One region of the Alteromonas sp. ABE4_545 genome, then DNA from elsewhere that is predicted to be linked to it. Evidence: predicted binding sites of a transcription regulator. Region 1 holds the regulator's gene; each other region holds the start of a gene.

Evidence for each region. The regulator sigma-54, encoded in region 1, starts transcription at its own class of promoters, with help from an activator protein. The targets are predictions, from matches to a motif close to GTTGGCACGNNNNTNGNNT.
Region 2: the regulator sigma-54 is predicted to act here: its motif matches at 6,343-6,361, upstream of glnK (P-II family nitrogen regulator).
Region 3: the regulator sigma-54 is predicted to act here: its motif matches at 3,092-3,110, upstream of nirB (nitrite reductase large subunit NirB).
Region 4: the regulator sigma-54 is predicted to act here: its motif matches at 1,621-1,639, upstream of ACXAH6_RS04155 (OpgD/OpgG family glucan biosynthesis protein).

Annotation. Positions count from the first base shown of each region.
Region 1 covers NZ_JBSWYY010000006.1:59,049-67,117, forward strand. Annotated here, with positions in the region: gene ACXAH6_RS07865 (hypothetical protein) at 1-71, shown strand, start outside; gene ACXAH6_RS07870 (HPr family phosphocarrier protein) at 92-364, opposite strand; gene rapZ (RNase adapter RapZ) at 364-1,209, opposite strand; gene ptsN (PTS IIA-like nitrogen regulatory protein PtsN) at 1,239-1,685, opposite strand; gene hpf (ribosome hibernation promoting factor) at 1,696-1,983, opposite strand; gene ACXAH6_RS07890 (RNA polymerase factor sigma-54) at 2,013-3,497, opposite strand; gene lptB (LPS export ABC transporter ATP-binding protein) at 3,566-4,291, opposite strand; gene lptA (lipopolysaccharide transport periplasmic protein LptA) at 4,291-4,818, opposite strand; gene lptC (LPS export ABC transporter periplasmic protein LptC) at 4,787-5,350, opposite strand; gene kdsC (3-deoxy-manno-octulosonate-8-phosphatase KdsC) at 5,347-5,901, opposite strand; gene ACXAH6_RS07915 (KpsF/GutQ family sugar-phosphate isomerase) at 5,902-6,879, opposite strand; gene ACXAH6_RS07920 (calcium/sodium antiporter) at 6,880-7,836, opposite strand.
Region 2 covers NZ_JBSWYY010000002.1:143,622-151,690, reverse strand. Annotated here, with positions in the region: gene ACXAH6_RS03115 (PHA/PHB synthase family protein) at 1-762, opposite strand, end outside; gene ACXAH6_RS03110 (DUF6489 family protein) at 779-1,018, opposite strand; gene mrcB (penicillin-binding protein 1B) at 1,190-3,505, shown strand; gene ACXAH6_RS03100 (hypothetical protein) at 3,631-3,801, opposite strand; gene ACXAH6_RS03095 (hypothetical protein) at 3,807-4,106, opposite strand; gene ACXAH6_RS03090 (DUF808 domain-containing protein) at 4,412-5,326, opposite strand; gene ACXAH6_RS03085 (hypothetical protein) at 5,389-6,156, opposite strand; gene glnK (P-II family nitrogen regulator) at 6,420-6,758, shown strand; gene ACXAH6_RS03075 (ammonium transporter family protein) at 6,793-8,028, shown strand.
Region 3 covers NZ_JBSWYY010000005.1:74,572-82,640, forward strand. Annotated here, with positions in the region: gene nirD (nitrite reductase small subunit NirD) at 13-366, opposite strand; gene nirB (nitrite reductase large subunit NirB) at 377-2,929, opposite strand; gene ACXAH6_RS06710 (SulP family inorganic anion transporter) at 3,215-4,780, opposite strand; gene ACXAH6_RS06715 (CsgG/HfaB family protein) at 5,029-5,994, shown strand; gene ACXAH6_RS06720 (hypothetical protein) at 5,991-6,305, shown strand; gene ACXAH6_RS06725 (DUF4810 domain-containing protein) at 6,302-6,676, shown strand; gene ACXAH6_RS06730 (GNA1162 family protein) at 6,666-7,364, shown strand; gene ACXAH6_RS06735 (helix-turn-helix domain-containing protein) at 7,375-7,698, opposite strand; gene ACXAH6_RS06740 (hypothetical protein) at 7,709-8,069, opposite strand, start outside.
Region 4 covers NZ_JBSWYY010000003.1:51,025-59,093, reverse strand. Annotated here, with positions in the region: gene ACXAH6_RS04155 (OpgD/OpgG family glucan biosynthesis protein) at 1-1,587, opposite strand, end outside; gene ACXAH6_RS04150 (outer membrane beta-barrel protein) at 1,955-2,503, shown strand; gene ACXAH6_RS04145 (YheU family protein) at 2,521-2,766, opposite strand; gene ACXAH6_RS04140 (hydrolase) at 2,769-3,779, opposite strand; gene ACXAH6_RS04135 (TIGR02444 family protein) at 3,795-4,283, opposite strand; gene ACXAH6_RS04130 (ATP-binding cassette domain-containing protein) at 4,280-6,190, opposite strand; gene ACXAH6_RS04125 (YheV family putative zinc ribbon protein) at 6,311-6,517, shown strand; gene ACXAH6_RS04120 (YgjV family protein) at 6,532-7,044, shown strand; gene ACXAH6_RS04115 (SlyX family protein) at 7,071-7,319, opposite strand; gene ACXAH6_RS04110 (WD40 repeat domain-containing protein) at 7,323-8,069, opposite strand, start outside.

The sequences.
Region 1 (8,069 bases):
ACCTGAGTGCTCAAGAAGACGGTCTGGCGGTTAATAGCTCGTGTTCAGGCAATTACATTAAATTGGAGTAAATAGGGTGGGGCTGAGTGTTTTACTCAGCCTCATTAAACCGACCGGCAATGAGCGCTTCCACAGCGTCGAGCGCAGCTTCAGCATCGGGGCCTTCACTGACTAAGAGTATTTGCTCGCCTTGATGGCTCTCCATCATCATTAACCCTAATACACTATTGGCGTTGGCTTGTTTATCGCCTTTGTGAAGCATAATTTGAGCATCGAATTGGTTGGCCAATTGCACCAGTTGAGTCGCTGCTCGTGCATGTAATCCTAGCTTGTTGACGATAGTGACGGTTTTTTCAATACGCATTATTGATTCAACTCTCGGTGGCGAATTTGAACATCTGGATGTATGTCGCTGAAGTTTTTCGCTAGGCTTTGGGCAACAAAAACCGAGCGGTGCTGGCCTCCTGTGCACCCAATAGCGATAGTGACATAACTGCGGTTATTGCGTTCTAAATGCGGTAACCACGTGGTTAATAAATTCTGAATTTGCCAAATAAACTTTGTCACTATGGGTTGCGACCCAAGAAATACCTCAACAGGAGCATCCAGACCAGTAAGGTGTTTTAGGTCGGGCTCCCAATGAGGGTTGGGTAGAAATCGCGCATCGAAAACATAGTCTGCGTCTTTGGGAATGCCATGTTTGAAACCAAAGGATTCAAATACCAACACTAAGCGAGAGCTTTTCTTTCCTAAAATACGCTCACGAATGAGTTCGGCGAGTTGATGAATTGACAGTTTATCTGTGTCTAAATACAAATCTGCGCGCTCGGCTATCGGCGCTAACAAGGCTTTTTCTGCTTGTATGGCCTCTGACAGCGACTTATTGAGCTTGGCTAAAGGGTGCAAACGGCGAGTTTCGCTGAAGCGCTTCACCAGAATGTCATCACTGGCGTCGATATACACGATTGTCATTGACCAAGACGCTGGCAGGTAATCGAGTATTTCTACCAGTTCGTTCGGGTCTTTAGGCAGATTGCGAACGTCTATACTCACGGCCACTTGGTCGTATTCGTCAACCACTGTGTGTGTGAGGGTGGGCAAAAGATTAACGGGAATATTGTCGACGCAATAGTAGCCTAAGTCTTCGAGGGCGCGTAATGCGACCGATTTTCCTGAACCTGAGCGGCCACTAATAATGATGAGTTTCAATGCGCTTCTCCCTAAATCGCTTTACGCTACTATTCGCCTAGTGCGGTAAGAATATCATCGCCGTTAGTGGCGTTTCTAATGGCTTTTACGGTGTCTTTATCGCTCAGTTTACCGGCAATTGTGGCCAAGGTTTGTAAGTGGCCTTCGGTTTGTTCTTCAGGAACCAGTAAACTAAAAAAGATATCGACGGGTTTATTATCGATAGCATCGAACTGGATGGGAGGTTCGCTGGTGACAATAATGGCAATGACTCTGTCCAAGCCAGGAAGCCGACCATGAGGGAGCGCAATACCATTACCAATACCTGTACTACCCATTTTTTCACGTGCTAATAAGGCCGTGAGTACGTCTACTTTGTCGACATTTGGGGTCGTTTTTTCGGCGATATCGCTAATGATTTCGAGAATTCTTTTTTTACTATTGCACTGAACCGCACACTCGGTGCGGTTCAGGCTAACAATGGCTTTAATATCCATGCTGTCTTAATTAGTGTTTTTTAAGCTTTTCTTTATGCTTGATCACTTGACGGTCGAGTTTATCGACCATGCTATCGATCGCAGCATACATATCGGTGTTTTCAGATGAAGCAAATACTTCTGCTCCACTCAAATGCATCGTGGCTTCGGCTTTTTGGTTGAGTTTCTCAACATTTAATATCACGTGCACGTTAGAAATATGATCAAAATGACGCTCAAGTTTGCTGAACTTGGTATCGACATAAGTACGCAAAGAATCTGTGATCTCAATATGATGACCAGTAAGGTTTATTTGCATAGTCGTCTTCCTTTTGGTTTGCAGCTTAATTAAATTAAGCTCTTGCGTTGGTTAGACGGTGGAATCGATAACGATTCCCGGTATTTTGCTATTGTCCGCCGGGCTACTTTAATGCCTTGGTCGGCCAACAATTGAGCAATCTTGCTGTCGCTGAGCGGTTTAGCTGGCTTTTCAGCCGCCACCAATTTTTTGATCAATGCACGAATAGCCGTTGAAGAGCATTCACCACCCGATTCAGTGGCAACATGGCTAGAGAAGAAGTATTTCAGTTCAAAAATACCTCTAGGTGTGTGCATGTACTTCTGCGTGGTAACACGCGATATCGTAGATTCGTGCATGTCCACCATTTCAGCTACGTCGTTCAGTACCATAGGCTTCATCATTTCTGGCCCATGTTCAAAGAAACCTAACTGTTGTTGTACGATACAGTTCGCTACTTTTAACAATGTCTCGTTGCGCGACTCCAAACTTTTTATAAACCATTTGGCTTCTTGCATATGAGAACGAATGAATTGGGAATCACTGCTGCTTTTCGAGTTTCGACTCATGGCTGCGTATTGCTGATTCACATTCAGTTTTGGCAGGCTGTCGGGGTTTAATTCAACACTCCAACGGCCGTTCTTTTTCGCTACCGATACGTCAGGAATCACGTATTCGGGTTCTTTTGTCACTAACGCACTGCCCGGGCGAGGGTTTAAGCTCTGGAGCAGTCGCATAGCTTCGCGTAACTCGTCTTCTTTCAGACGCGTTTTACGCATTAAGGTTCGATAATCTTTGCTGCCAAGTAAGTCAGTGTACTCTTGAATCAGCATTTTGGCTTCGGCAAGCCAAGGCGTGTCGGGCGAGAATTGCTTCAATTGCACCATCAAGCACTCTTGAGGTGAGCGCGAGCCAGAACCGATTGGGTCAAACATCTGAATGCGTTTAAGCACGCATTCCACTTCATCAAGCTCGACAGGCTCTTCTAGGTCTTCGTCTTCATTTATGCTGTTGAGAATATCTTCGATAGGCGAAGTGAGATAACCAGATTCGTCAATGGAATCAATGATGGCAATGGCAATAGCGCGGTCGAGGTCGCTGAATGGCGTGAGACGCATTTGCCACAATAAGTGCGCTTGAATATCGTCTGTTGTTTCGCCTTGATAAACGTGTTCATCGTCACTGCTTGAAGACGACGATGCGGGCGCTGATGAGGCCGAATAGTATTCATCCCATGTACTGTCGATAGGCAGTTCGTCGGGCAGTTCGTTTTTTTCTAGCGCATCACCACTTTCAATACTGTCTGAAGAAGACACCGTCGTCGACTCACCCTCAGTAAGCTTGTCTAAGTTACTTTTCTCTAGGTTGTCGAAATCGCTACCCTCTTCAACTTCAAGTAATGGGTTAGCGTCCAGCGCTTCCTGAATTTCCTGCTGGAGGTCTAGAGTGGAAAGCTGCAACAGCTTGATCGCCTGCTGGAGCTGCGGCGTCATCGTTAACTGTTGGCTGAATTTGAGTTGTAAAGATGGCTTCATCTACTTCTTATCTTAATACGCTTTAACCTGTAGTAGCTGGTTAGACAAATATTCCTTTGATACCCTAACTATAGCCTGAATTGCTCACCTAGGTATACATCCTTCACTTTTTGATTACTCAAAACGTCTTCGGCAGTACCCTGTGCAATTAACTCTCCGTGGCTCACGATGTAAGCTTTTTCGCATACATCCAGCGTCTCTCTAACGTTATGATCGGTAATCAAAATTCCGATGTCTCGATCACGCAAGTGTTGGATTATCTTCTTTATATCATTAACCGATATAGGATCAACACCAGCAAATGGTTCGTCCAACAAAATAAATTTGGGATCGGCGGCAAGTGCCCGTGCTATTTCTACTCGGCGGCGTTCGCCCCCTGATAAACTCATCCCTGTACTATTACGTATATGGTTGATGTTAAATTCATCAAGTAGTGAATCAGCTTCGCTTTCACGCTGGGCTTTTGTCAGCGCTTTGCGTGTTTGTAAAATCGCCATGATGTTTTCATACACGGTGAGTTTACGAAATATAGACGCTTCCTGAGGTAAATAGCCAATACCTTGTCGAGCGCGCTCATGCATCGGTTGATGCGTGAGTGAATGCTGGTCGATGGTAATGTTCCCTTTGTCTAAAGGAACAAGACCGACAATCATATAAAAGGTGGTGGTTTTACCCGCACCGTTGGGGCCGAGCAAGCCAACAATTTGTCCGGTTGATACTTCCAAACTTACATCGCGCACAACTTGGCGAGATTTATAAGATTTGGCGAGATGGGTCGCGGTTAATGTTGCCATTACTGCTCCGGTTCCTTTTCTTTCAACTGGTTAAATGACTCTGGGCTTAGTACGGTTTCAACCCCTTCACTGTCTGCGGCGCGAACTTGCTCTTTAATTAAGTCGAAAACAATATTATTACTGGTCATTTTAATGGTGTCGCGATCCAGTTTGGCGTCGCCAGCCATAGTCAATATGCGGTTGGCCACTTCATAGCGGATCTCGTTAGCGCTGGCAAATACGGTTTCACCATTGTCCAGATCCTGCTGATAGCTCGCCGGATTCCCAGTAGCAACAATGACCTCAAAACCTTCATCTGAATTTTCACCTTTAACCACTTCTACGCGATCAGCTTTAATTAACAAAGTGCCTTGGCTGATGGCGACATTTCGCGTGAGTATAAGCGTTTTGGTAACGCCATCCAGATTTTGGTCTTCCGCTTTAATATGGATCTGTTGTTTGAAATCTGCTTCGCCAGCCACAGCCTGTGGAATCAGCAACCAGCCCAATACTAGGCTACAGGCTAGGGGTGTAAATCGTTTCAACATGATGACTTAACTCGTACTGTTTTGTTTCTAAATTTGCATTAAAACCATTGCCGGTCACCACAAAGTTCACCCCTTTTATAATCATGGGTTCGTTGGATGTTGCGATCTTGGTTTTTAGGTTAATTTCAATAAATTCGGTACTGATTGAGCGTACGAAATTGTCGTTATCTTCATTCGTGATACTGACGTTTGATTCTAAGTGAATCAAATTGTTGTCGTATAAGGTGCCTTCATCAGCGTGCAGATGCCAGGGTTGACTTGTATCATCTGTGTATAAGGTATAATCAGGTTCACTAAACAGAACAAAACCTAGTAAATCATAGTGTTCCATTGATTTCGCAAACACTTGGTGACTGAGGTGTCCGGCTTCATCGTAAATTCGCGTGGTTATATTTTTCGCTTTGTATGTGGGCGTTAACGCCCGGATATCTTGCTCTTGTGAGACTTCAGGGGGCGGTGACATCCAGCTTGGCACGTATAGCAACAGCGCTAATATAAAAAGCCCTGCGATACTGAGGCCGACTCGGCTCATACACTTGCACCGTGAATTTCGTTAAGTTGGCCTTGTGCTTGTAGCATTGTGTCACACACCTCTCTTACTGCGCCAAAGCCGCCACGGGTTTTGGTGATCCAGTTCGCTTGCTCGAGAACCTGAGGGTGAGCATCAGCAACCGCAATACGTACAGATGCGTGTTCGTACATTCCTAAATCGGGTACGTCGTCGCCGATTGCCGCCACTTCATGCGCCGCTAAGCCTAATTCATTCATCAGGTTAATTAGCGCATCTGCTTTGTTTTCTTCGCCTTGAATAATATGAGCAACGTTGAGTGAACGCATGCGCTGGGCAACAATATTTGACTTTCTGCCGGTGATAACCGCCACGTTTACCCCCATTTTTACGAGCGCTTTAACGCCATAACCATCACGGGTGTGAAATGCTTTGAGTTCTTCGCCTTGGTTGCCTAGGTAAATACGACCGTCAGAAAATACACCATCGATATCACATACAAATAACTTAATTTGGTGTAATTGCTCGAACAACGCGGTATTAATCTCACCATATAAGGTGTTGGTTTGACTCACTTAGACTACCCCTGCTTTGAGTAACATATGCATATTAAATGCTCCGATGGGGTGATTATCCTTGTCTACAACCAATAATGCACTGATTTTATGACTTTCCATGAGATTTAGTGCTTCAACGGCCAATTTATCTGCAGTTGTGGTTTTACCGCCTCGGGTCATGACCTTTTCTACTTGCGTGGTGTGCAGGTCTACGCGGGCATCGAGAATACGTCGGAGGTCGCCATCGGTAAACACGCCAACAAGTTGTTGTTGGTCATTGAGTACACCTGTCATGCCCAAGCCTTTCTGGGATATTTCGAGCAATGCTTGAGAAACTGTGGCTGTTTGCTGTACACACGGAATGTTGTCGTCACTCACCATAATGTCGGCCACTTTCATTAGTAATTTTCTGCCTAAACTGCCGCCGGGGTGAGATAGGGCAAAATCGTCTGAAGTGAAGCCTCTGGCATCGAGCAGGGCAACGGCGAGGGCGTCGCCTAGGACCAATGTAACGGTAGTACTGGTTGTAGGGGCTAAGCCCAATGAGCAGGCTTCGCGATCTACACTGATATCTAGCCAAACATCGGCATGTTGGCCCAACGCGCTGGTGGCTTTGTTAGTCATGGCGATAACAGGTACAGACAAGCGTTTGACTACAGGCAGTAAGTTGAGCAATTCGGCGGTTTCACCACTGTTAGATATAGCCAGTAGCACGTCGTTTTCGCTTAACATACCAAGGTCGCCGTGATTGGCTTCACCTGGGTGCATAAAAAAGGCAGGAGTACCGGTACTGGCGAGTGTTGCTGCGATCTTGTGGCCAACGTGACCAGATTTGCCCATACCCGACACAACGACTTTGCCTTTGCACTGCATCAACATATTACAGGCGGCGACAAAATCGCTGTTTAAGCGGTCGCCCAAAGACGCAATTGCCGACGATTCTATGTCGATGACCTGTTTGGCCGACGACAAAAATAAGTTTGCTTGTTCAGACATTTATTTAAATAACCACCACTGATAAAGCACAAAGCTAATGCAGAGTATACCTGCTTCCCACCGGTTAATCCTACGTGTGCCACGAAAATTAAAACTAAAAACAAACAGCATTAGCGTTAACGCAGCCATCACCCAGATATCCCGTGACACGGCATTGTCGTCTACAAGCCCCGGTGCAATCAACCCCGGCATACTTAAAACTGCAAGTAAATTAAAGGTGTTAGAGCCAATAATGTTGCCAAGGGCTAGTTCATCTTCCTTTTTCAATACGCCTGCAATACTGGCTGCCAACTCAGGCAAACTGGTGCCAATGGCCAAAATAGTCAGGCCAATCACCAGATCACTGACACCGAGCATATGAGCAATGTTCACTGCCGAATCCACCATATACTTGGCACTCAGCGGTAATAAAACTAGCCCGACTATAATCCATAGGGTCGCCTTTTGGCTGGTAATGGTGGCACTTAGCTCGGCTTCTTGTTCGTCCACAAGCGGATCTGACTGGCTTGAATGCCACGCCAGTACAAGCATAAGGCCAATAAAAAGAACCAGTAGAGAGAGTAAAATAATGCCGTCGAGACGTGAAAGCTCGTAATCTAGCAGTAAATGAATTGCACCACCGGTTACACAAAGTAGGATAGGCAGCTCTCGTTTGACCGTTAATGAACGTACTTGAATAGGTCGGATGAGTGCGGTGATCCCCAGTACCAACGCTATGTTGGCGATATTCGAGCCTATTGCATTGCCTATGGCTGTGTTCGTTTTATCATTGACAGAAGCTATCACAGAGACGACAATCTCCGGTGCCGAGGAACCCATGGCAACAATGGTTAATCCAATGATCATGGGCGAGATACCAAAATTTTTGGCTAAGCCAGAAGCGCCAACAACAAATTTGTCTGCGCTCCAGCTCAGAATAATAAGTCCAATCAAAAATATACAAATCTGAGTTATCACTTAGTTACCACGTATTGTTTAAAGGCGTCGAGCTCGCTTTCACACTGTAATTCGGTTTTACAGATACTGCAAAACTGGTTCAGATATTGCTGAAAGTGCTACACAGGTACAATTTTATACAAATTGAAAAGGGCTTTTGGGTCACTATAGACGTAAATGAGTGTAAAACTCTTATCGCAGTGCTTAAAGGTTTATAGGCAGTTTGTGTAATTTTAAATGGAATAAATGATGTG
Region 2 (8,069 bases), on a different contig from region 1:
CTTGTTGATAAACGGCGGTACAAACAAGAGGGGAGTGGTGTAGGTTTGTGCCGTTTTGGGCTTGTAATGAATGAGCTGGATAAGTGGATTTTGGTATATCACTTCGCCTTCAGTGGTCGCCAGATTGTCCCCTACTTTAAAAGCGTGCATGTCGGTTTGTGTGATCTTAAACGCTTCTAATGGGCTTTGTTCAAGGTCGCGCATGAAGTTCTCAATGCCTTTAATCATATTTTGGCCATTGGTTTTGAGGATCTCTTCACACACTTCAGGGTTGGAAAACAAATAGTTAGTGGGGGACACTGAGTTGATGTATTGCCGAGTATAGAACTTAACTTGTTCTTCCGCTTTAGGGTCGTTAAACGTCATGGTGTCTAACATGCCTTGCAGCATTTTAGAGTTAATTAAATAGGCTTGCTTGAGGTAACTAAAAACGGGGTTATCATGCCAGTCGGTGTGACTAAAACGCCGATCAGCGCGTTCTTCGCTTGCTACCACATGGGCTTTTTCACCCAACATGGCCTTTGTTGCCTCTTGCCACAACTCGGTTTGCTGGCGCATAAACTCTATTTGTTGTTCAACTAATTTAGCGGTATCAACCTCCACTTTCCCTTGTAATAACGATTGTAGCTTTTGTGGGTCAAACATGGCGGCGGTGTCTTCACTGCTTGATTTTCGATTCAATACTTCGTGAACCATGTTGTTAAATTGTTGGGCGTATTTGTTCAGCGTATCCAGTAAAGCGTTGTTGTCCTGTTGCTGCACAGAACCTCCTCATACGTTATTTTTTGGTTGTGCCTGCTGTGGCAATACTCTCGAACATTTTTTGATAGAAGTTAAAAGCTTGCTGACTGCCATCCATGTAGGGTTTAAGCATAGACATGAGGGCTTCTTGATTACCTGATTGCAGTTGCTCTGCCATCATATTGATCGTAGTTTCGTGAAGTTTTGACATGTCAGGCCAGCCCATAAGTTCCCGAGCTTCTTGTGGGCTAAGGTCAACATCGATAGTGATTTTCATTCTAGATTCCTTTCCCTTGCTAGCGGTGGCGGCTGAATATTTGAACGCTATTTAACCAGATTAAAAACCAGACAATTAAATGTCCAGTACAATCTTTGTGAATACTGTGCTGGAAATTCTCAGTTGAAAACCGCAGAATTTAGTCACCATTTCTTTTAAAGCGTAGACTACGTGTCGAAAAAACAAACCGCACAGCCTAAAAAATCTTTTCACTGGCGCGCACTATTGTTCAAGCTGCTGATTGTTTTCTCAGTAATTTTTGCCGCTTATATGGTTTATCTTGACGCTCAAGTTCAGCGTTCATTCGAGGGAAATAAATGGGAAGTGCCAGCGCAGATTTTTGCTCGACCTTTGGCGCTGTCGGTAAAACAGGAAATTACAAAAAAAGAAATCCTCGATGAATTAACGTTATTGGGCTATCGAAAAGTATCCCAAGTGAAATACAGTGGCGAGTATTCAGAGGGGCCCGGAAAGTTAGTTATCATGCGCCGCGCTTTTCAGTTTCCTGATGGTTTCGACCCGCTGCGTAAGTTGAGTATAAAGTGGGAAGGGCCTCGTATTGGCTCTATTCTCGATATTGAAACTCATAAGTCGTTACAGAATGTGCGACTAGAGCCTTGGCTGGTTACGCGGTTGGTGAGCAGTAGTCGAGAAGATCGCATGTTGCTCGATATTAAAGATGTGCCTCCCATGTTAACTAATGCGCTGACCCTCGTTGAAGACCGCGACTTTTATCATCATCACGGCGTCGCTCCCCTCTCAATAATTCGTGCTTTAATGGCCAATATTGCGGCAGGTAGAACTGTGCAAGGTGGCAGTACGCTAACTCAACAATTAGTGAAAAACTTGTACCTCACACAAGAGCGTTCACTTGTAAGGAAGATAAAAGAAGCGCTGTTAGCGATCATCATTGATGCGCGTTACAGTAAATCTCGCATTCTTCAAACCTATTTAAACGAAGTCTTTCTGGCACAAAATGGCGAAATGGCGGTGCACGGATTTGGTCTCGCCAGTTATTACTTTTTCGACCGACCTGTTTATGAGCTGGATACCAGCGAGATAGCGTTGCTCGTTGGGATTATTAAAGGGCCCTCTTATTACAATCCGCGCCGAAATCCAGAGCGTGCCCTTGAGCGCCGTAATTTAGTCTTGCGCATATTGTTTGAGGCAAACGAGTTGTCTCGCGAAGAGTATGAGCTGGCAGTGAATCGCCCTCTCGGCTTGGCGTCTGGTGATAGCTTGGCAAGCGGTAAACATCCTGCGTTTATGGATAAAGTTCGACGAGAGCTTTTGGAGATCTTAGCCGATCCAAACATTCGTGAATCGGGAGTGAAGGTATTTACAACGCTGGACATCAACGCTCAACGCCGAGCAGAAATGGCTTTGACGAGCACGCTTGATAATTTGCAAGCCAATCGCGATGTGCCCCTAGAAGGCGCGGTAGTGGTGTCTGATATTAGCTCTGGCGAAATTCGGGCGATTGTGGGGGGCAAGCGCACCGCGTTTAAAGGCTTTAACCGCGCTCTTGATGCCAACCGACCCATTGGTTCTTTAGTGAAGCCTGCGGTGTACCTAACGGCGCTTGAATCGCCATTGCAGTATCATTTGGTTACCCCATTAAAAGACGAACCTATTACATTGAAGAGTGCGAGTGGGCAAACTTGGTCGCCTCAGAACTTCGACAAAAAGTTTCGAGGGGAAGTGCCCTTTATTACGGCACTCGTTAAGTCTTTGAATGTTCCAACAGTCAATTTGGGCATGGATGTAGGCTTAGAGAACGTTGCACAAACCCTGCATCGCTTAGGGGTGAAACAGGATATACAAGAAGTGCCCTCGTTATCACTTGGCGCGGTATCTATGTCGCCGTTAACCACAAACCAGATGTACCAGACTTTGGCGAATACAGGGCGCTATGCGCCATTGCATGCCGTGAGTGCGGTGGTAGCGCCGAACAATACGCTTATGTGGCAACACGCCGATTATACCCAGCAGCGAGTTGATGAAGCCGCCGCCTATTTAGTGAATTACGCGTTGTATAAAGTGACAACTGAAGGCACGGCAAAAAGGGTAGGCGCTAATTTCCCGCATATCAATTTAGCTGGGAAAACAGGGACAACGGATGATTATAGAGACAGTTGGTATAGCGGATACGACCGCAACAATCTCGTGACAGTGTGGATTGGTAATGATGACAATTTGCCAGTGAATCTAACTGGGTCAAGTGGAGCCTTACCGGTATTCATTGCATACGAAAAACAAATGGAGCCTAAGTCTTTGTCTCGGCGATTCCCTGCCACACTCGGCATTGCTCATTTTGATATTAGTACCGGTGCGGTATTAGAAGCTGGGTGTCCTAATAGCATGAGTGTACCGGCTATTCTGGCAAATTTGCCGCCCGCACAGGGATGCAAAACTACACAAGATGCGAAGTCAGCTGAAAAATCGAAAGAAAAAAGCTGGTGGCAAAAACTTTTCGGTATGGATTAAAAAAATCCTCAGGAATTTCATGGTAATAAGCGTGGGATTACGACCATGAAAAACCTGAGGCAAGGTCCTACGGGAGTAGTTAAGGTGTTGCTCCGTGAAGCCGATTAGGCTTCACGGACAGTGAATTAATGAGTAACCAAGTGCGAGCGCATGCGTGTTGAAACATGACGCTGGCTAATAGTTTGGCTCAGTGTTTTTGCTAGTAGCTTGTGGCACAGTGAAAACACACCAACAGCGGCAATAAACGTAGCTACAGGCAGTAATAGCAACAACATTAGTGCGGTGTAAGTGATCATGAGCTTTACTCTTCTTCGCCGTTCTCTTTGACTTCATCAGGCGCTAAGTCTTGGATACTGGTACGCGTTTTTACGCGTTCCTCTTTTTGCTCTGGTTCAAAATACAAACTTGCGGCAAGTAAATCTGCGGTCAGTGTTTGCTTCATTTGATATTGGCTGTGTTGGACTTCATAGTTAATCATGCCATTTAAAGCTTGCATCGCAGACTGGTTAACGCCTTTCCCTGTATCTGCCATTACCGGTGTGGCAAGCAAACCTAGGGCAACAAGTGCAGAAGCGGTAAGTGTTTTTGGCAGACGATTCATAATCCCATCCTTTTAATCAGTCAATTATGTGAAGTAGTTGTAGTGTTAATAGCTTAGTCGCAATAACTTTTGCGATAGTTGTGCCATATCTGAAATATTTTTTAAGCACATGAAAAATATGGGTTTATTTTTTTGAGTTGCTATCTCATATTTTAAGTTGAGATATTTACGACTAAAAATTAGTGAAAAACACAAACCTTGAATGGTCAAAAATACTAACAGGGGAAGTGAACGCCTACCGGGTGTTAATGCGTCGGCAGGCGAGATAGGCAGTGATAGTGAACGAATACGCCTAAAAGGTGTGATTAGCCTTTGAGCTTAGTCACCAATTTTACTAACGCGACTACAATGGCTCCACTGATTAGGCCGACTAAGCCGTCAAACCCAATGGCCGAAACCGTTTCTAATCCGCCACCGGTGGGCAGTAGTGCTTCTGCGATGTGGTGTACCATTGGTACGTTATGAGTGATGATGCCACCACCAACAAGAAACATTGCGATAGTGCCAACAATGGCGAGTAACTTCATTAATACAGGGGCGGCAATAAGCAGACCTCGGCCCATGTGGCGTTGCAATGCGTTGTATTCCCCAGTGAGTGACTTGCGCAGTAAATACAGGCCTAAGTCATCCATTTTTACAATGGCCGCAACGAGTCCGTAAACGCCTGCTGTAATACCAACACTGAGTGCACACAACACGCCTAATTGGGTGGAAAACGAGGCTGCTTGAACACTGCCTAGCGCAATAACCACAATTTCAGCTGACAAAATAAAGTCGGTCCTAATGGCGCCTTTAATTTTGTCTTTTTCCAGCGCGACAAGGTCAATATTTTGGTCGGAAAGGGCGGCTAGTCGCTGTTCTCTCTCTTCGTCATTATGCGAATGAGGGAAATATTTATGCAAAAGCTTCTCGGCACCTTCAAAGCAAAGGTATGCACCACCAAGGATCAACAGCAAGGTAATGAGTACAGGTACAAAGGCGCTGATCAACAACGCACCCGGTACAAGAATGACCTTGTTTAATAATGACCCTTTTGCAACAGCCCATACCACTGGTAGTTCTCGGTCGGGCTTTACTCCCGTGACCTGATTAGCATTGAGAGCGAGGTCATCGCCTAGCACTCCAGCCGTTTTTTTCGCGGCTACTTTTGACAAAACGGCAATATCGTCCAGCAGTGTGGCGATATCGTCAATGAGAGCGAGTAGATTAGCGGCAGCCAAAATACATCCTTAAATTTCTATTTTGAAAGGTCTTTTATAACAACAATCTGTGTGATGTGCGATCACTGTTTGTTTTTTCTATCTTCTATGAATTGGTTAAATTGACTGCGATCTGTGCAGGTTAAATTGCCACCTAATAAGCCACTGACAATTGCCATTGATTTATTGACGTTGGTACTGCAGTTGACCTTAACGGGTTTGGGTTTGTTTCGTTCTTCTTGACTCACATAACCTGCCGATAAATCCGGCGAGACTTGCTGGCGTTGGTAAGCTTTTGCGGCTTCTTCGGCAAGTATTTGCTGCTGATCAGCTCGTTGCGAAGAGAAAAAGCGGTCGAGTTGAGTTCGGCTAATATCGATTTTAGGGCGTGTTGCCGTGTCCGTTTTATCTTGTGTTAATTCCTTACCCGTGAGCGCTGGTGGTGTAGTGTCTATGGCGGGCTGCACAGCATCGGCAACTTCGGGCTTTTGTGTTGGCTCTGGTGTGGTTGGGGGTGCCATGTCGTTATTATCTTGTTCTTGCGTATTTTGCTCTTGAATACTCGGCACTGGCTCTTGTGCCACAGTTGGTGGTGCTTGTGGAGTTTCATCTGGTTTTACTTCTTCGCGTGGGGGCGCTGTCTTTACCGGTGGCGGGATGATCAATTGAGCATAAATGGGCTGCGTTTTCTTTGTCTGGATTGGCGTTGGCGTAGCTGTGCGGCTCAAGGCGATCACCACAGCAATGTGCAAACCAATAGAAAGCACCAATAAAGGGACTAACCGCTTAAACGCGTGAGTTTTGACCTCGGGTATTTCCCAATGTCGCTCTGGTGAGAAAAAATTATCCATACTATTCATGCTCAAAAGACCTGCGTATTCGGGATAAAGTTCCGGAAATTTGAGACGATCGGTGATGGATATTTCCCATTGAACAAATTTGGTGCATAAATTTTAATGTGCACCAAATTTGTGCCAAAAAATGTTTCAATTTGTATCCTCAATATCATAAATATATGATTTTCATGAATATTAATTTGTGGCACACCTCTTGTGTTATAGCTCTGTAAATCACACAACATGCAACAAAAGCAAACCACATTTGGGAGCAACACATGAAACTAGTCACAGCTATCATCAAGCCGTTCAAGCTAGATGATGTTCGTGAAGCCATTTCAGAAATCGGTATCGACGGTTTGACCGTGACCGAAGTGAAAGGTTTCGGACGTCAAAAAGGCCACACTGAGTTATATCGTGGTGCGGAATACCAAGTTGACTTTTTGCCTAAAGTTAAATTGGAAATTGCTGTACAAGACGACCAAGTTGATCGCTTAGTAGAAGCTATCGTTGGTGCGGCGAAAACGGGCAAAATCGGCGACGGTAAAGTGTTCGTTTATGACCTGGAAAGCGCAGTACGTATCCGTACTGGTGAAACTGACAGCGACGCGCTGTAAGCGCCTACGAGAACAATAAGCGGAGAAACGCACAATGGAAACAACTTTTGAACTAGCGTACGCGCTAGATACCTTTTACTTCTTGATGAGCGGTGCCCTCGTAATGTGGATGGCCGCTGGTTTTGCTATGTTGGAGGCGGGTCTAGTACGCGCTAAAAACACCACTGAAATTCTAACTAAAAACATCGCGTTGTTCGCGATTGCTTGTACGATGTACATGATTTGTGGTTACGACATCATGTATGGCGGCGGTATTTTCCTTGACGGTATCATCGCTGATGGCGCAACAGGTGTCGCTGAAGATCCAGCAACTTACGCACCTTCTGCAGATTTCTTCTTCCAGGTAGTATTCGTTGCAACGGCAATGTCTATTGTATCTGGTGCAGTTGCTGAGCGTATGAAGCTTTGGGCTTTCTTGGCATTTGCTGTGGTAATGACGGGTTTCATCTACCCAATGGAAGGTGCATGGACTTGGAACGGCGATGCTGTTTTCGGTATGTACGTATTGGGCGACCTAGGTTTCTCTGACTTTGCTGGTTCTGGTATCGTTCACATGGCTGGTGCAGCAGCTGCCCTTGCTGGTGTACTTGTACTAGGTGCTCGTAAAGGTAAATACACTGCAGACGGTAAAGTGAACGCTATCCCTGGCGCAAACTTACCACTTGCTACGCTAGGTACTTTCATCCTTTGGATGGGTTGGTTTGGCTTTAACGGTGGTTCAGTACTGGCGACTGCATCTGTAGAAAGTGCAAACTCAGTAGCGGTTGTATTCATGAACACTAACGCTGCTGCGGCAGGCGGTTGTATTGCTGCTCTTATCGTTGCTCGCATCATGTTTGGTAAAGCTGACCTCACTATGGCGCTTAACGGTGCGTTGGCTGGCCTTGTTGCTATCACTGCAGAACCTTCTACTCCTACTGCTCTTGAAGCTACTATCTTCGGTGCGCTAGGCGGTATCTTGGTAGTATTCAGCATTGTTGGTCTTGATAAGCTTAAGATTGACGATCCAGTAGGTGCTATCTCTGTTCACGGTGTAGTGGGTCTTCTTGGTTTGTTGCTTGTTCCAGTTACTGGCGAAGCAAGCTTCTCAGGCCAAATCATTGGCGCATTGACTATCTTCGTATGGGTATTCGTTACTAGCTTGGTTGTGTGGTTGATTATCAAAGCTGTGATGGGTGTACGTGTTAGCGAAGAAGAAGAATTCGAAGGTGTAGACGTAAGCGAGTGTGGTCTGGAAGCATACCCAGATTTCACTGGTGGTCGTTCATAAGCTTCGACACGTGATTTAAGATTGGGCAGCTAAATAATAAT
Region 3 (8,069 bases), on a different contig from region 1:
CTGTGCCTAACACTAGGCGGCAATTTGTACGGTGTTGTCTACAATACGTACGTCATACACGACAACGCTACAGTCATCGCTTTCGTAGCAACGCCCTGAAACTAGAGAAAAGTGTTGTTTATACAGTGGCGAAGCCACAACGATATCGTCGCCAATAGAGCCAAGAATACCGCGGTATAACACGTTAGCTTTGCCAATTGGGTCCCAATTGCTTATTGCAAATACTTGTACACCGTCTTTCGACTCAGTGGTAAACAGTGCTACTTGCTCGTCATTCACTAACGCACAAACACCACTGTTTTTCACTAAGTCATCCACAGAACAGATATCTTGCCATACCGAAGTATGTTGATTTAACGCTTCCATAAATGGCCTCCTATTCAACCAATTCGACAGTAATAATTTCATTGCCCGCTCGCTTTTCAACTTCCGTTGCAGGCCTTACTTGACCGCGTTCCATCACAAACTGGATGTTAGGATCGGTATTTTGACTATTCACAAATTGACGGAAACGTTTACGTGCTTCAGGCGACTCCACTGTGGTTTTCCATTCACACTGATAGTTCTCTACCACTGTTTCCATTTGCGCTTCAAGTTCATCATTAATACCCAACGAATCATTAATAATGACATCTTGAAGATAGGCGAGACCGCCTTCCATATTGTCCATCCACACAGACGTACGCTGTAAGCGGTCTGCGGTTTTAACGTACAACATTAAAATGCGGTCGATGTATTTGACGAGCGTTTCGCTGTCTAAATCGGTGGCGAACAAGTCGGCATGACGAGGCTTCATGCCACCGTTACCACAAACATAAAGGTTCCAGCCATTTTCAACGGCAATCACACCGATGTCTTTGCTCTGTGCTTCTGCACATTCACGGGTACAGCCAGAGACTGCAAATTTAATTTTGTGTGGCGCACGTAAACCTTTGTAGCGGTTTTCTAAATCAATCGCTTGGCCTACTGAATCTTGTACGCCGTATCGACACCAAGTACTGCCTACACACGACTTCACAGTACGCAACGATTTCGCATACGCGTGACCCGTTTCAAAGCCGCCTGCCACCAGGGCTTCCCAGATTTCAGGGAGTTGGTCTACACGAGCGCCAAACAAGTCGATGCGCTGGCCGCCGGTAATCTTGGTATAAAGGTTATATTGCTTGGCAATCTCGCCCAACAAAATCAGTTTTTCAGGTGTAATTTCACCACCGGCAACGCGAGGAACAATAGAGTAAGTACCGTCTTTCTGCATGTTGCCCAAGTAGGTATCGTTGGTATCTTGCAAGCTTACGTGCTGCTGTTTAAGGATGTAGTCGTTCCAAACAGAAGCAAGAATTGAACCTACTGCAGGCTTACAAATGTCACAACCCAGCCCTTTACCGTGTTTGTGTAGTAAAGTGTCAAAGTCGTGAATACCTTCAACTTTTACAATGTGGAACAGCTCTTGGCGGGTATGATTGAAGTGTTCACATATCGCTTTCGATACTTCTACGCCACGTTTCTCCAGTTCGCTGTCGACAACGTTTTTCAGTAATGCGGCGCAACCACCACAACCGGTGCAAGCTTTAGTTTCAGACTTAATATCGCCAACGCTACAACATCCACCGTCAATCGCAGTGATAATGTCGCCTTTTGCTACGTTGTGACATGAACAAATCACCGCAGTATCTGGCAAGGCGTCAGCCCCCAGTGCCGGTGCGGCATCACCGCTTGAAGGTAAGATTAAGCTCTCTGCGTGTTCAGGTAGGGTGATATCGTTGAGTGCATATTGCAATAACGTGTCGTAGTCGCTGGTATCGCCTACTAACACGGCGCCCAGCACTTTCGTTTGTTCTTGGTTAACAACCAGCTTTTTATACACCCCATCAGGCTGGTTGAAATAGGTGTAACTTAATGCGCCCGCTGTGCGTGCATGGGCGTCGCCAATAGAGCCAACATCTACGCCCATCAGCTTGAGCTTAGTGCTCATGTCTGCCCCTTCAAATGCTAGCTCGCCACCAGCAATATGCGACGCGACAACTCGCGCCATACTATAACCCGGTGCGACCAAACCAAATATACGGTTGTCCCATAGCGCACACTCACCAATAGCATAGATAGACGGGTCTGACGTGACACAGTGATCATCAACAACAATCCCGCCGCGCTCACCTACCGCCAAACCAAAACTACGAGCAAGTTGATCAGAAGGACGAATACCTGCCGAGAACAAAATCATATCGGTTTCTAAGAAGGTATCGTCTGCGAAATTCATGCGATAACGACAATCTTCACCCGCCACAATTTCTTGCGTAGCTTTTTGAGTGTGTACCTTTACACCTAACTCTTCAATTTTTGCTTTGAGTACGTCACCGCCCAAGTTATCAAGCTGTACCGCCATTAGTTGTGGTGCAAATTCAACAACGTGAGTATCAACACCCGCTTGCTTTAGTGCATTAGCGGCTTCAAGCCCTAGCAGGCCACCACCCACAACGACACCCACCTTGCTTTGGCTAGCAGACGATTCAATGGCTTCCAGATCTTCGATGGTTCTGTATACCAAACAATGAGGTTGCTCGTTACCGGGAATGGGGGGAACAAAAGGGTAAGAACCCGTTGCCATTACCAGTACGTCATACGCGAACGTGTCTCCTGCTTCGGTGACTACGTCTTTGGTTTCACGATGAATTTTATCCACTTTTGCATTAACAAAAAACTCAACGCCCCACGCTTTGTAGGTTGCTTCGTCGGTCATTGCCAAATCGTCTGCGCTGCTGCCTTCAAAATATGAAGACAAATGTACGCGGTCATAAGCGAGTCTTGGTTCACCCGACAATACAGTAATATGACAATCTGCGTCACTCTTTACCAACTGCTCAACGAAATGGTGCCCAACCATGCCGTTACCTACGACGACGACTCGTTTTTTTGAGGTAGTTTGATTCATTGTGAAACCCTTTTTTTGAGTCAAAAAAAAACCCACAACCAACGAAAGTTAGTTGTGGGCTTCTTTGCCATGCCTGATGCTGCGACAGTCTCACAACATCGAAATTGTTCAGTTCCGCGAGTTCACTACGGTTGTGATACTCATTATGCGTCTCTTTCTATCAATCAACATTAGTGCCAATATTACTTTAACCATAATTTCAGGCACTTAACGAGAACACAAAAACACAGTGAAAGGCGAATTGCACCAACATCATGCAACATCGCCCCATGTTGGCACGTTCGCTTATGCGAGCTTGTCTGTAGCTACACGGTAACGTGGGTCTTCATTCACGTTAATTTCTACAAACTTATCCGCTTTCTTCAGCAAGCCTCGGCACTCTTCACTAATGTGACGAATGTGCAGCTTCTTGCCAGCTTCTTCGTATTTGTCAGCTAGGCTATCAAGCGCATCAATACCTGACGAATCCCAAATTCGGCTGTTATTAAAGTCGATCACCACATCATCAGGGTCATTAGCTACATCGAACATTTCTTTAAAATGATGAACCGAGCCGAAGAATACCGGGCCGCGAAGCTCGTATACCTTCCAACCATCATCATCGATATGGGTTTTACTCTCGACATAACGAGCGGCTTTCCATGCGAAAACTAATGCCGAAACAATCACGCCCACCACAACAGCAATAGCAAGGTCGGCAATCACAGTTACGCCAGTTACCAAGAACAGCACAAAGGCATCTTCTTTGTTCACCCCACGGATAATGCGGAAAGAAGCCCATTCAAATGTGCCAATAACCACAACAAACATAACACCCACAAGAGCCGCAAGCGGGATCATTTCAATTAACGGAGCTGCAAATAAGATAAACCCAAGCAGTACAACCGCAGCGGTGATCCCCGACAAACGCCCGCGCCCACCAGAGTTAATATTAATCATACTCTGACCAATCATGGCGCAACCGCCCATACCACCGAAGAAACCATTCACAGTGTTCGCTACACCTTGGCCAACACATTCTTTGTTGCCACGACCACGCGTGTCGGTCATCTCGTCAATCAGTGTTAGTGTGAGTAATGACTCAATCAAACCCACAAGACACAAAATGACCGATGTAGGTAAAATGATCATGAAGGTATCCCAATTTAGCGGCACCATTGGGATAGCAAAAGACGGTAATTCACCGGCTAAAGAAGCCGAGTCTTTTTGGTCAGCAGGCAGCATATCACGCACAAAGTCGATGACGGTACGTGCTTCAAGGTCAAGGCCGTGAACTAATAAGGTAATCGTAATAATGGCCGCAAGCGACGCAGGTACGGCTTTGGTTAGTTTAGGCAACAAGTAAATAATGGCCATGGTGATCGCTACCAAACCTAGCATCATGTAGAGCATTGAGCCTTGCATCCACACGTGTTCACCTAAGGCATTGGTTACCTTGAACTGGCCCAACTGCGCTAAGAAAATGACGATGGCGAGGCCATTTACAAAGCCCAACATGACCGGGTAAGGCACTAAGCGAATGAACTTACCGAGCCGCATAACACCGCACAGTATTTGCAGCAAACCCGCGAGTATGACCGCAGCAAACAAATACTGCACGCCATGTTGTGCAACCAAGGCAACCATGACCACAGCCATTGCGCCTGTTGCGCCCGAGATCATACCGGGGCGTCCACCGATCGCAGAGGTAATCAACCCCATCATAAATGCGGCGTACAAGCCAATCATGGGTTCAACACCTGCCACAAAGGCAAATGCCACCGCTTCAGGAACCAGCGCGAGTGCTACGGTGATCCCAGACAAGACATCATTCTTAATGTTGCTGTCTTTATTATTAATTATATTGAACATAGTTTCTCAATTGGCGTTTGATTAAAAAACGGTCGGCGATTCTACCACCACTGATGACAAATTTCCTTTAATAGATTGTTAAAAGTGGCGGATAAAGCCAATAAACTCGCAGGCTAAGTGTGTACCAAAATTGTCTTCAAATGTATCAGTTTGTAGTATTTAAAGCTGGCCTCTTTCACGAACAAAAAATCCTTCATACACTAGCCTCATCCGCTGAACCTTAATCAGCGATTTCAAGAGAGGACCGCATGAAAAAGCAACTTTTGACCGTTATCAGTCTAGCCGGAGTTATGGCGTTATCAGGCTGCACTAGTGCAACCCGCGGCACCGTAAACCCTGTACCTGTGACCCAACCAGATATTAGTCCAACGCTCATGGCCGAAGATACGCGAGCATTGAAACGCGTAGTCGCCATTTCCCGATTTTCAGATGAAACCAAGCGCAGTAACAGCTTTTTAGTCGACTACAACGGTGACCGTTTAGGCAAACAAGCCTCAGATATTCTCGCCAGTCGCCTTACCGATTCGAACAAGTTTATTATGCTTGAACGCGACGCCCTCAACGCCGTACAAACCGAAGCTCAATATGCTGGTAAAGCATTGGAGTCTGTGGGTGCCGATTACCTCATCGTCGGCTCTGTGTCTGAATTTGGTCGCTCGACGAATTCAGAAGTGGGCGTGTTCAGCCGCAATAAAATTCAAATCGCCACCGCTACCGTAAATGTGCGACTTATTAACACCCGCAATGGCGAAATCATTTATTCTGAAGAAGCCACAGGTGAAGCCCGTACCGAGGCAAACCGTGTTTTCGGCGTAGGCGAAACCGCAGGCTACGATACCAGCTTGGACGACAAGGCCGTATCCGCTGCTATTTCCAAATTAGTAAGCAATATTATGGAAAACCTCCTCGACGCACCATGGCAAGCCTATCTTGTTGGCGTTGACCAAGGCTTTTACATGATGACGGGTGGCGAAAGCCAAAACGTGAAAGTGGGTGACAACTTCACCGTGTATACCGAAGGAAAGCGCGTGAAAAACCCGCAAACCGGTATGATGATAACGTTACCGGGTAAGCCTGTGGCCGAAATAGAAGTGATGAGCCTGGTAGGCACAGGGCAAAACGAACTCTCTCTTTGTCGGCTCAAAAGTGGCGACATCGACAACAAAGCCCTTGCTAGTTTAGTGGTAAGAGAAGCGGAAGGAGCACAACTATGATCCGTATCCTCATTGTATGTGTGGCACTCACACTGTCAGCATGTAGCACTCATTATTCAGAAACGCGACAAGTGGATGACCAAGGCTTTCTGCAACTCAGTGGCGAGTTTGTAGGTAAAACACTCTACATAGACGGCATTGCTGTTCCACTGGATAAGGCTAAAACGTTCAGTCTCGACGGCGCAAAGGTCGCGAAGTTTGCCATTGACCCCGGCACCCACATTATCGAAGTACACGACAACGGTGATGTGAAAGTAAAGCGCAAGATATACATTACAAACGGCAACGTGTTTGAAGTGATCGTGCCATGAACGGAACCAAAAAGTTACTCATAGCGGGCTGTGTAGCTGTGATTTTAGCTGGGTGCTCAAGCACTCAGCCTCTTTATTACTGGGGCAATTACAGTAATACTGCCTACGATTACCAACAACAACCCTCTGATAAAACGTTCAAGCGCCACCGTCAGACTTTGCGCGACATTGTTTATGTCGCCGAAAACAAGGGTAAGCAGGTGCCACCGGGTATTTATGCAGAGCTGGGGCAAATGGAGATGCAGTCTGGGAATGTGAGAGCTGCGCGCAGTTATTTTCTAAAAGAGCAAAGTACCTACCCTGAATCCACTCAGCTAATGACGCTTGTATTAACACAACTAGACAAGCAAGAGGCCGCCAATGACAATTAGAAATGCGCTCACCTTAGTTTGGGTTATCGTGGCTCTTTCAGGTTGTACAACCATTGAACCGCTGACCAAACAAGAAAAATACCCCCTCATGTATCAACAAAACCCAAAAGCCATTTTGGTAGTGCCTGCGGTTAATCGCACCACAGCGGCAGACGCACCAGAACTTTACAGTACAACAATTGCTAAGCCTCTTAGCGAGGCGGGGTATTATGTTATGCCAATTCCATTGGTGGCGATGCTATTACAACTTGAAGGCGTAACAGACGGCGCTCAGTTACAAAACGCCCAAGCCGATAAATTCAAAACCCTTTTTGGTGCCGACGCGGTGTTGTTTGTCACCATTACTCATTGGAATACTGATTACTATATTGCCGGTGGCGCCGTATCTGTGGGGGCTGATTTCAAATTGATTTCAACGTCTACAAACCAGGCATTGTGGCAGTTTCATCACGTCATAGAAGTAGATACGTCGAGTGAAAGCAAAGACTTGCTGGTACAACTCATCTCTACTGCGCTATCAACAGCAACAACCGATTATTTGCCGCTTGCGCGAGATGTGAACGAAGCAGTAATTTCAACTCTGCCCAAAGGGCCATATCACCCACGCTACCAACAAGATGGGCAAGACGCCGTGACTACAAGAAATAAAAGTCGTGAACAAAATGAAGGGATTAATATTCAATTTTAGCCATCTACGGCTAAACAGCATGACCTAGTAGCCAATACATCACGGCACCGCCCGCTAACATGCCAATAAATACAGAGCCTGCAATCAGTAGCTTCTCTTTGTGAAGCTCAACAGATTGCAGGATATCCGTACCTACTTTGGGTACGATAGCCAGTTCATCCTGCGGGATTTCCAGTACCGCGCACAACCCCATTACGGTTTCTGTGGCGGCATTGCCTTCTTTTTCCACCCGCTGAATAGTGCGGAGACTCACTCCGCACATTTCAGCCAACTGCTGTTGGGTCCATTGGTGTTGTTTTCTTAGCGATTTCACGCGTAACGCGTTAATTTCCACCTCAAACTCCTTATGCGGCGAAATACTTCACTAAACTTGCGACTGCCGAACCAAACCCAAACCCCGCAAAAAACAAGAACAAGACTTTCATCCAAGTATTCTTATTCTTCTCGATGTAGGCCTTTTTCTGCGAAGCCAGCAAGGTTCCATCTTTAAATAAGCTGCATTCCAACGCGCCGCACATCAGGCTTGTCACTTCATAACGCACTTTGTAGTCGTGAGCTCCGTGGGTAAATTCGTGCTCACTCACACAGCTGAGTAACGCTCGCTTGTCTGATACTGGATTGTCGTTCACATAAACGGTCTCTTTGCCTGACCACGCAGATCCGTGAACCGCAATGTCGGTGCCTTCGTCCTGAAAGTAAAACCAA
Region 4 (8,069 bases), on a different contig from region 1:
CAAACGCATATCCGCCGTTGCTTGTTGCGCTGCTTGAAGTAAGAAAGTGGCGCGCAACTCAGTGCCATCATTCACAGGGTAAAGGCGAGCTTGAGATACTTGGCCATTGGCAGCACTCAACTGCACGCTCAAGTTTTGAATCTCACCGCTTAGCGATTCAGGTAAGGTAAAGTCCACAACAAAACGACGAGACTTCACGGTTTTCGCTTTTTCAGACTCTTCTTCGCCTGGCTGAATACCAGAACCTTGGCGAGTACGAAGCACCGTCATTAATGGCGTAGTGGTTTGTTGTTCAACGTTACCGTCTACGGTGCGAATGGTGTAGCTGAAATAGCGGCTATCGCCCTGATTAAACGGTGTTTTAGGCACCCAATAAGCCACAATATTGTCGTTTACTTCTGAACGCGTGGGTATTTCAACGACTTCCACTCTTCCTTCGTCAAAGCCTTCTTCCGGAGTTACCCACAGACCTGGACGCTTGTGATAAGCGGCTTCTTGGTCCAAGTAGTGATCAAAGTCAGTATCGCGTTGCAACATCCCAAAGCCCTGAGGTTTAGTATCAACCAAAGACGTAATCTGAAGATGAGCGGGGTTGGTCAAAGGGCGCCAAATTTGTTCTCCGGCATTGGTCACCATTAATACGCCATCGCTGTCATGCACTTCTGGACGATAGTCATCAGGCTTGCTTTGACTGTGCTCGCCATACAAAAACATACTGGTAAACGGCGCTACGCCAAGTTTCTTCACGTCTTCGCGTGCGAACAACCAAGATTTCACCTTCATTTCTGTATCTTTGCCAGGCGTCAATTCAAAACGATAAGCACCGGCAACAGAAGGGCTTTCCAAGCGCGCGTAAATCACGATAGGGCCGTTTTCTTTGGGTTCAATCAACCAAAACTTCGTGAAATAAGGGAACTCTTCACCCTCTGTTTCAGCAGTATCGATAGCTAAGCCACGCGCTGAAATACCGTACACATTGTCTCCACCAATCAAGCGAAAGTATGACGCACCTTGAAATACGGCGAACTCATCTTTGTATTCGCTGTTCTTAATTGGGTAGTGCACGCGAAACCCTGCAAAGCCTGCATTCTCATTGGTCAAGCCAGACAGATTCGACGCTTGTTGGTCATAACTAAACGCATCTTTATTAAAGGGAACAGGGTGTTCTTGGTTTTGGTTGTCAACAGTAATGACACTCACTGGCTGCTTGAACAAAAAACCAGGATGAAAGAACTGCACTTCGTAGTCATTTTCACCATGCCACAAGCTGTGATCTGCTTTATAACGAATGGCACGGTAGGTTTGATAATCCATATTTTTAAGAGAAGCATCTAAACCATGATCATCAACGGTAAAGCTCTCTTGCGCAGAAAGGCGCGCTTCTTCTATCACTTTATTTAAAATAACGACGCTATCAGCAGGTAGGTTTTCTTGTGTTACCTCATCAGCGCTACTGATACTTGCACTAAGCAATGCTACTGCAGAAACGGTACAGGTAAGTAGTCGGCGAATACCCAAGCCTTTCTGCAATGCTTGAAATACTTTTTTTATAGAAAATGCATTGTGTTGGCTGTTGTTGGAAAACATAAAAAACTCCGTGAACAAGATTCACATTGACTAGAGCAATTGTCGTTCCAACATGGTAAAAAACTTTAATAATACAATAATTACAAATACTTACACTAAACTGAACGGTTTTTCCGCGGCTTTCAATTAGGTTTATTATACTTTTGGCTAATCTCACTGTTGGCTTTTAGCGACACTTCAGTACTAACTCTAGCGATATTTACACCACAGTGATAACACTCATGAACATACCCAACACAACCAAAGACAAGTAACTATATATTTTTAAAGGATAATTTTATTTTTCTTTGCTTTTTTATTAATTCTGGCCTGCCCTTTGCGAGAGTCTAAGCCACAGCGTAGTTATAAATCGAAAAAGGAGACACTCATGCGCAAATCAACAACGGCTTTAGCATTACTGATTGCAGCAGGTACATTTTCAACAGCAGTTCTGGCCAATGGCCCTGCATGGCGATATGTAGAGGGTGGCTACACCTCATTAGATGGTGACGGGGGTTTAGATGCTGATGGTGCTTTTATTGGTGGTAAGTATCAGATTAACCCAAATGTATATTTAAACGGTGAATTCACCTTTGTTGAAGAAGGCAGCGCCGATATTAACCTACTCACTTTAGGTGGGGGCTACATCGTACCTTTGAATACCACCACAGACGCATACGCGGGCATTAACTTTGAACGAGTAGACACTGATGGCTATGACGATAACGGCTACAGCTTGGCGGCAGGCGTTCGCTCAATGGTGACAGACGTTGTTGAAGTAACAGGTGAGCTAGGCTATTACGACGTCAGTGACGGTGATATGACCTTCAAAGTGGGTGGTAACTACTACATCAGCCCAGAACTGTCGGTTGGTGCGAGCTACAAGTTTATGGACGGCGGCGACATTATGCAACTCGGCGCACGTTACGCATTTTAAATAGCAAAAGGGCTGGTTTATTCCAGCCCTTGATATTCTTCTCCGTCTAGCGTGACTTGGTCTTTCGGCCTGATATCAACCGTTTCATGTAATTCAGAATACACAAGCACGGCTTCTTTACTGGCTAATAGCCCCAACACTTGCTCAACTTTATCCTCAAAACTGGCTTCTTCTTCACCGTAATCGGTCCCTTCTCTCAACACGAAAGCTTCAGCAATATTACGTAGCGTGTCTTTTTCTATTTCATCAATAGGGATAATCATATTCAGGCTCTCGGTAAATAGTCCGCCACAAAACGGCGTACTCGTTCATGTAGCCATACAGTTGGCTTATTGAAAGCACCTTGCATAAAGCCAACATGCCCACCTTCTTCACTCAATTCCAATGTGACAGCACGTGCCAACTCTTGTTCCGATGGAACAATGACCGGCGACATAAATGGGTCGTCGATAGAGTGTAAAATCAACGTAGGACAATGAATCGCGCTGAGAAAGTGATACGCACTGCATTTCTCATAATAGTCTTCTGCGTCACTAAAGCCATGTAGTGGCGCAGTGATCAAGGTGTCGAAGCGTTTAAAGCTATGAATGGTGTCGACGTCGTCGTGGTTAAGCTGGATCAAGTTGCGATAGTCGATATGCGCCATTTTCTTCAGCAGTGTGCGTTTCATGCTCGCGAGTAGATACTTCTGATACACTCTTGAGAAACCACGATCGATACTTTGCGCACATTCACCTAACTTCAAGGGTGCAGAAATGGCAATAGCGGCGGAAAGCCAGTGTTGTGAGGGGTTTTCGCCCAGCAATTTGAGCAACATATTGCCCCCAAGTGAAAATCCAATTCCCACCATAGGCAACCCTGGGTAACGCGCGGCAAGTAGCTCCAGCACATAACTCGGATCTTCCGTTTCACCTGAGTGATACGCACGCGGTTTAATATTCGGCTCGCCACTACAGCCGCGATAATGCATCAAAACAACTTGCCAACCATCGCGGCTTAACGTCGCCATCATGTCGTTTGCATAATGGCTCTTAATAGACCCTTCCAAGCCATGAAATAAGACCACAAGCCCTGTGAGTTTTTCCGGCTTTGGCCCCCATGCTAAGTCGAGAAAGTCCCCATCCGGCAGCGAGATACGCTCGGTGGTATACGTGAGGGGCTGGCGCTTTTGTAAAAAGCGTGGCCAGATTGTTTGGATGTGGCGATTCTTCGCCCATTTAGGCGCCACAAAGCTACTCTTGATAATTCTGCCGTGGGCGAGATTTTCCTTGATCATGTATTACCTAATACGTCACACCGTGTTAAAAATCACATCTATCGCTTGTTGCGCTTGTTGTTGGTTTTGCCAGTGATAGTGCGCAATAAGCACCTGAGTATTCGACAAGTTATCTGGCGCACTGGTGCGCACTTCCGCAGTGTTCAATTCAATTAAACACTCGACTAGCAGCTTTTGCTGCTGTTGCTCTAAAACCAGCTCTTGTTGTTTGTAATCTTCGTATTTGTCTGGCTCCGCCACTTTCGCTTCTCGGCGTTGCATACGAAATACCTGAAGGGCGTGATCATTGCGTTTAATTTTGGCTTCCAGAGAAGCCACATCATGCGGTGACAACGTTAACCCTAAACTATCACACCACAGCACCAACAAGCAGAGATTTACATTCGCGCCATAGGTATCTTGCAAAAACAAACACTGACTAGCGATACCTTTACGGGCATAAACCGCAAGGCTAAAGTGCCAAAATGCTTGGTCAGTCAGTTGCGAAGACGCAGGGAGCTTCATGCAGACGCCTGTTCAAAGGCCGTTTTTGCTGCTTCCAGTTGTTCTTGCGCATCAAGCCAGGCCATTTCTTCTTCTTCGAGCTGCTGCTTCAATACCGCTTGTTGATCCAATAACTTCAGCAATTGCGCTTTATTGGCTTCGTCATACAAGCTGGCATCACCCAAACTCGTTTCAACTTCGGCCAACGCGGCACCATGCTTGTCCATAGCCTTTTCGTGTTTGTCGATAGCCTTTCTGAGCGGAGCAGTGGCTTGCCTAAACTCAGCCTCGCGACGCTTTTCGGCTTTGCGGTCTATTTTGGGCTTATCTTCACTATTAGAGACAGGTTTGTCTTCTTGTTGCTGTTGCAAAATCCACTGTCGGTAGTCATCTAAATCACCATTAAAGGCATCCACTTGACCACGATCTACCAAGTAAAACTCTTCACACACTGAAGCAAGTAAGAAGCGGTCGTGAGAAACCAATACCATAGCGCCATTAAAGCCTTGCAAGGCGAGGTTCAATGCATGGCGCATTTCTAAATCTAGGTGGTTGGTCGGTTCATCGAGTAGCAGTAAGTTCGGCTGTTGATACACGATGAGCGCCAACACCAAACGCGCTTTTTCTCCGCCCGACATGGGCGCGACAGGGGCAACCGCATTGTCGCCATGAAAGCCGAAACCACCGAGGAAATCGCGTAGCTCTTGTTCGGTTGCCTTATTATTCAGGCGCTGTAGATGTAACAAAGCAGATGCGTCTGGGTCGAGATATTCCAATTGGTGCTGTGCGAAATACCCGACCTTCAGCCCTTTAGCGGTATTGAACACCCCTTGCATAGGGTCATGAACGCCGGCTAACAATTTGATCAGCGTTGATTTACCTTGCCCATTGCGCCCAAGTAGACCGATCCGACTACCTGGCACCAAATTCAATTTCACTTGTTCGAGAATGATCTTCTCGCCATACCCAAGCTGAACCTTTTCCATTTGAATCAGCGGGTTGGGTAAAGAAGCCGGCTCTTTAAAACTAAAGCTGAATTCACTCTCACTGTGCGCGGGTAACAAGGCTTCCATTTTTTCGAGTTGCTTGATTCGGCTTTGCGCTTGCTTGGCTTTACTGGCTTTGGCTTTAAAGCGATTAATAAAGGACTCTAAATGAGCGCGTTTATCTTGTTGTTTGCGATATTCAATATCTTGCAAGCGCAAGCGCTCTGCACGTTGGGTTTCGTAGCTCGAGTAATTGCCCGTGTAGGTGACTAACTTTTGTTGTTCAACACTCACGATTTGCTCTGCACAACTGTCGATAAAGGCTTTGTCGTGAGAAATTAGTAACAGTGTGCCAGCATAGCGCTGTAACCAGCGCTCAAGCCAAATTACGGCATCGAGATCCAAGTGGTTTGTAGGCTCATCCAGCAATAATAAATCAGAAGGGCAGAGTAGCGCTTGAGCGAGGTTTAGTCGCATACGCCAACCACCAGAAAAGTCCTTTACCGGGGCGCGAAGTTGCTCGGTACTAAAGCCTAAACCGGCCAAAATGGTGGCCGCACGCGCTTCTACATCATAGGCACCGGCTTGGGCCAATTGGTCGTGTAAGTGGCCAATACGCTCGCCCTCATGGGCCGCTTCGGCCTTTAGCAAATCAGCCTGAATTTGGCGTAGTTGTTTATCGCCGTCAATCACATACTCTATGGCTTCCCGTTCAACAGCAGGGGTTTCCTGAGCCACACTGACAATGCGCCATTGCTCTGGAATATGCACGTCACCGGCGTCAATGGCCAACTCTTGGCGAATCAGTGCGAATAAACTCGACTTTCCACAGCCGTTCTTACCGATAAGCGCCACTTTATGGCCCGGATAAATTTGTGCCGACGCGTCTTCCAGCAATACTTTGCTGCCACGCATAAAAGTGATGTTTGAAAGTTGGATCATACCGCTGCTAATGATTGCCTAAAACAAGGCCGGCTAGTGTACCAAATACACGCCCGCCTCGCGTAGTGAAGAAATTAAAGGCATAATACCCTATCTTTGTTTTCAATGTGATTGAGTCTTATGTCTACACGCCAAAAACGTCGATTTATTGCCGGCGCCACTTGCCCCAAATGCAAAGCCCAAGACACCATCATGTTGTTTATGGAAAACAACGTTGAAAAGCTCGCTTGTGTAGAGTGTGATTACACTGAGTCGCAAGCCGATACACAAGTGCAAGCAGCCACACGGAAAGAGGAAAACGTCATTGGTGTGTTTAAACCTGACTAATACGAGAGCCCATTATGCTCGCTAGCCTGCCAGAACTGACTATTGCACAGGGCTTCGGTTTACTGAGTTTTGCTATTGGTATTGCCTGTTTTTACCAAAAACAGGATCGCCAATTGAAAATCATACTTGCCATACTACAACTTAATAATGCGATTCATTTTTTGCTGATGGGTGCAATTCCAGCAGCACTCGGCACCACCTTTTCCTTAATTCGTACCGGTGTTGCACTTAAAACCTCGTCAGCCCCCATCGCCTATATCTTTATTATACTCACCGCCCTCGTGAGCGGTGCTTTTGTGGATGTATGGTGGCAGTGGTTTTCAGTGATAGGCGCTTGTATTGGTACGTACGCAGTATTTTGTTTAACAGGTATTGCCATGCGCATAGCATTACTTATCGGGGCATGCTGTTGGCTGACCAACAATATTTTAATTGGCTCAATCGGCGGTACTATGCTCGAGGGCACGCTGATAGTGGTTAATTTAACCACTATTGCGCGACTGTATTTTTTCCCTAAGCCCGAATAAACACAGACAGAGCCAAATACGCTGAATCAATAATGAGGCGGAGGCGTTTCTTCCGACATTTTCGCAATGTTCGAAGGTTCCATCGCTTTGAGTTTGTCGGTGGTCACGCGCAACACCGATTGCATCTTGTCGAGCTGATGCTGTTGAGAGGTAAGGGCATCGTTAAGTTGGTCAATGGTGTACTCTTGAAAGGCAACCTTAGTTTCCAACTCATCAATTTTTGCTTCTGCTGCTTCCAATTGAGCCGCTAAGGTTTCTAACGTGTTATTCGACATGTTTTATCTATCCCAGTATTCGGCAAGGCCGCTACTACTTACCGTGATAATTTGATTGTTTGGTTCAAAACCCACCGCATACACTACCGCTGTTGGTAGCGATTGGCCTTCTCTCGGCGCCACTTTCCAACTGCTCACTTGCTCGCCTGTTTTAACATCCCACAAAGTCACATTTCGGGAGGGCGAACCAGTAAGCAAATACTTACCATCATCAGAAAACACGGCATCGGTGAATATTTTCTGGCGCGCAATATACTGCAAAGTACTAATGGGTTCACCTGTTTGTACGTCCCATATTTGCGATTTTTGCTGACTATCGGCGGTGAACACATAGCGCCCTTGGTCATCTAGGGCCACTTTTGACACACGGCTCGGGTGCGGGAAGGTATGAATCACTTGCCCCGTTTCGGTATCCCAAAGATAAGCGACATAATCATTGCCACCGGACAGGGCATACCGGCCATTGGGAGAAATATCTACGCTATTAATTCGTTCTTGATGCCCTAAAAACTCGATACGACGCCCTGTCGCAGGCTCGAAAGCCATCACTTTACCATTAGCGCGCCCCACCAGTACGACACGACCACCATCTGAAATAGCGACATCGCGAATCGTCGACTCGTCAATGCGCCAAAAACCTGTAGGTTCGCCTGTTTCCACACTCCAAATAGCAAACGCTTCACGGTCGGATGTGACTACGTATTTTGCGTCAGCAGAAATGTGAACATTGGCCACCAAGTTATTGCCTTC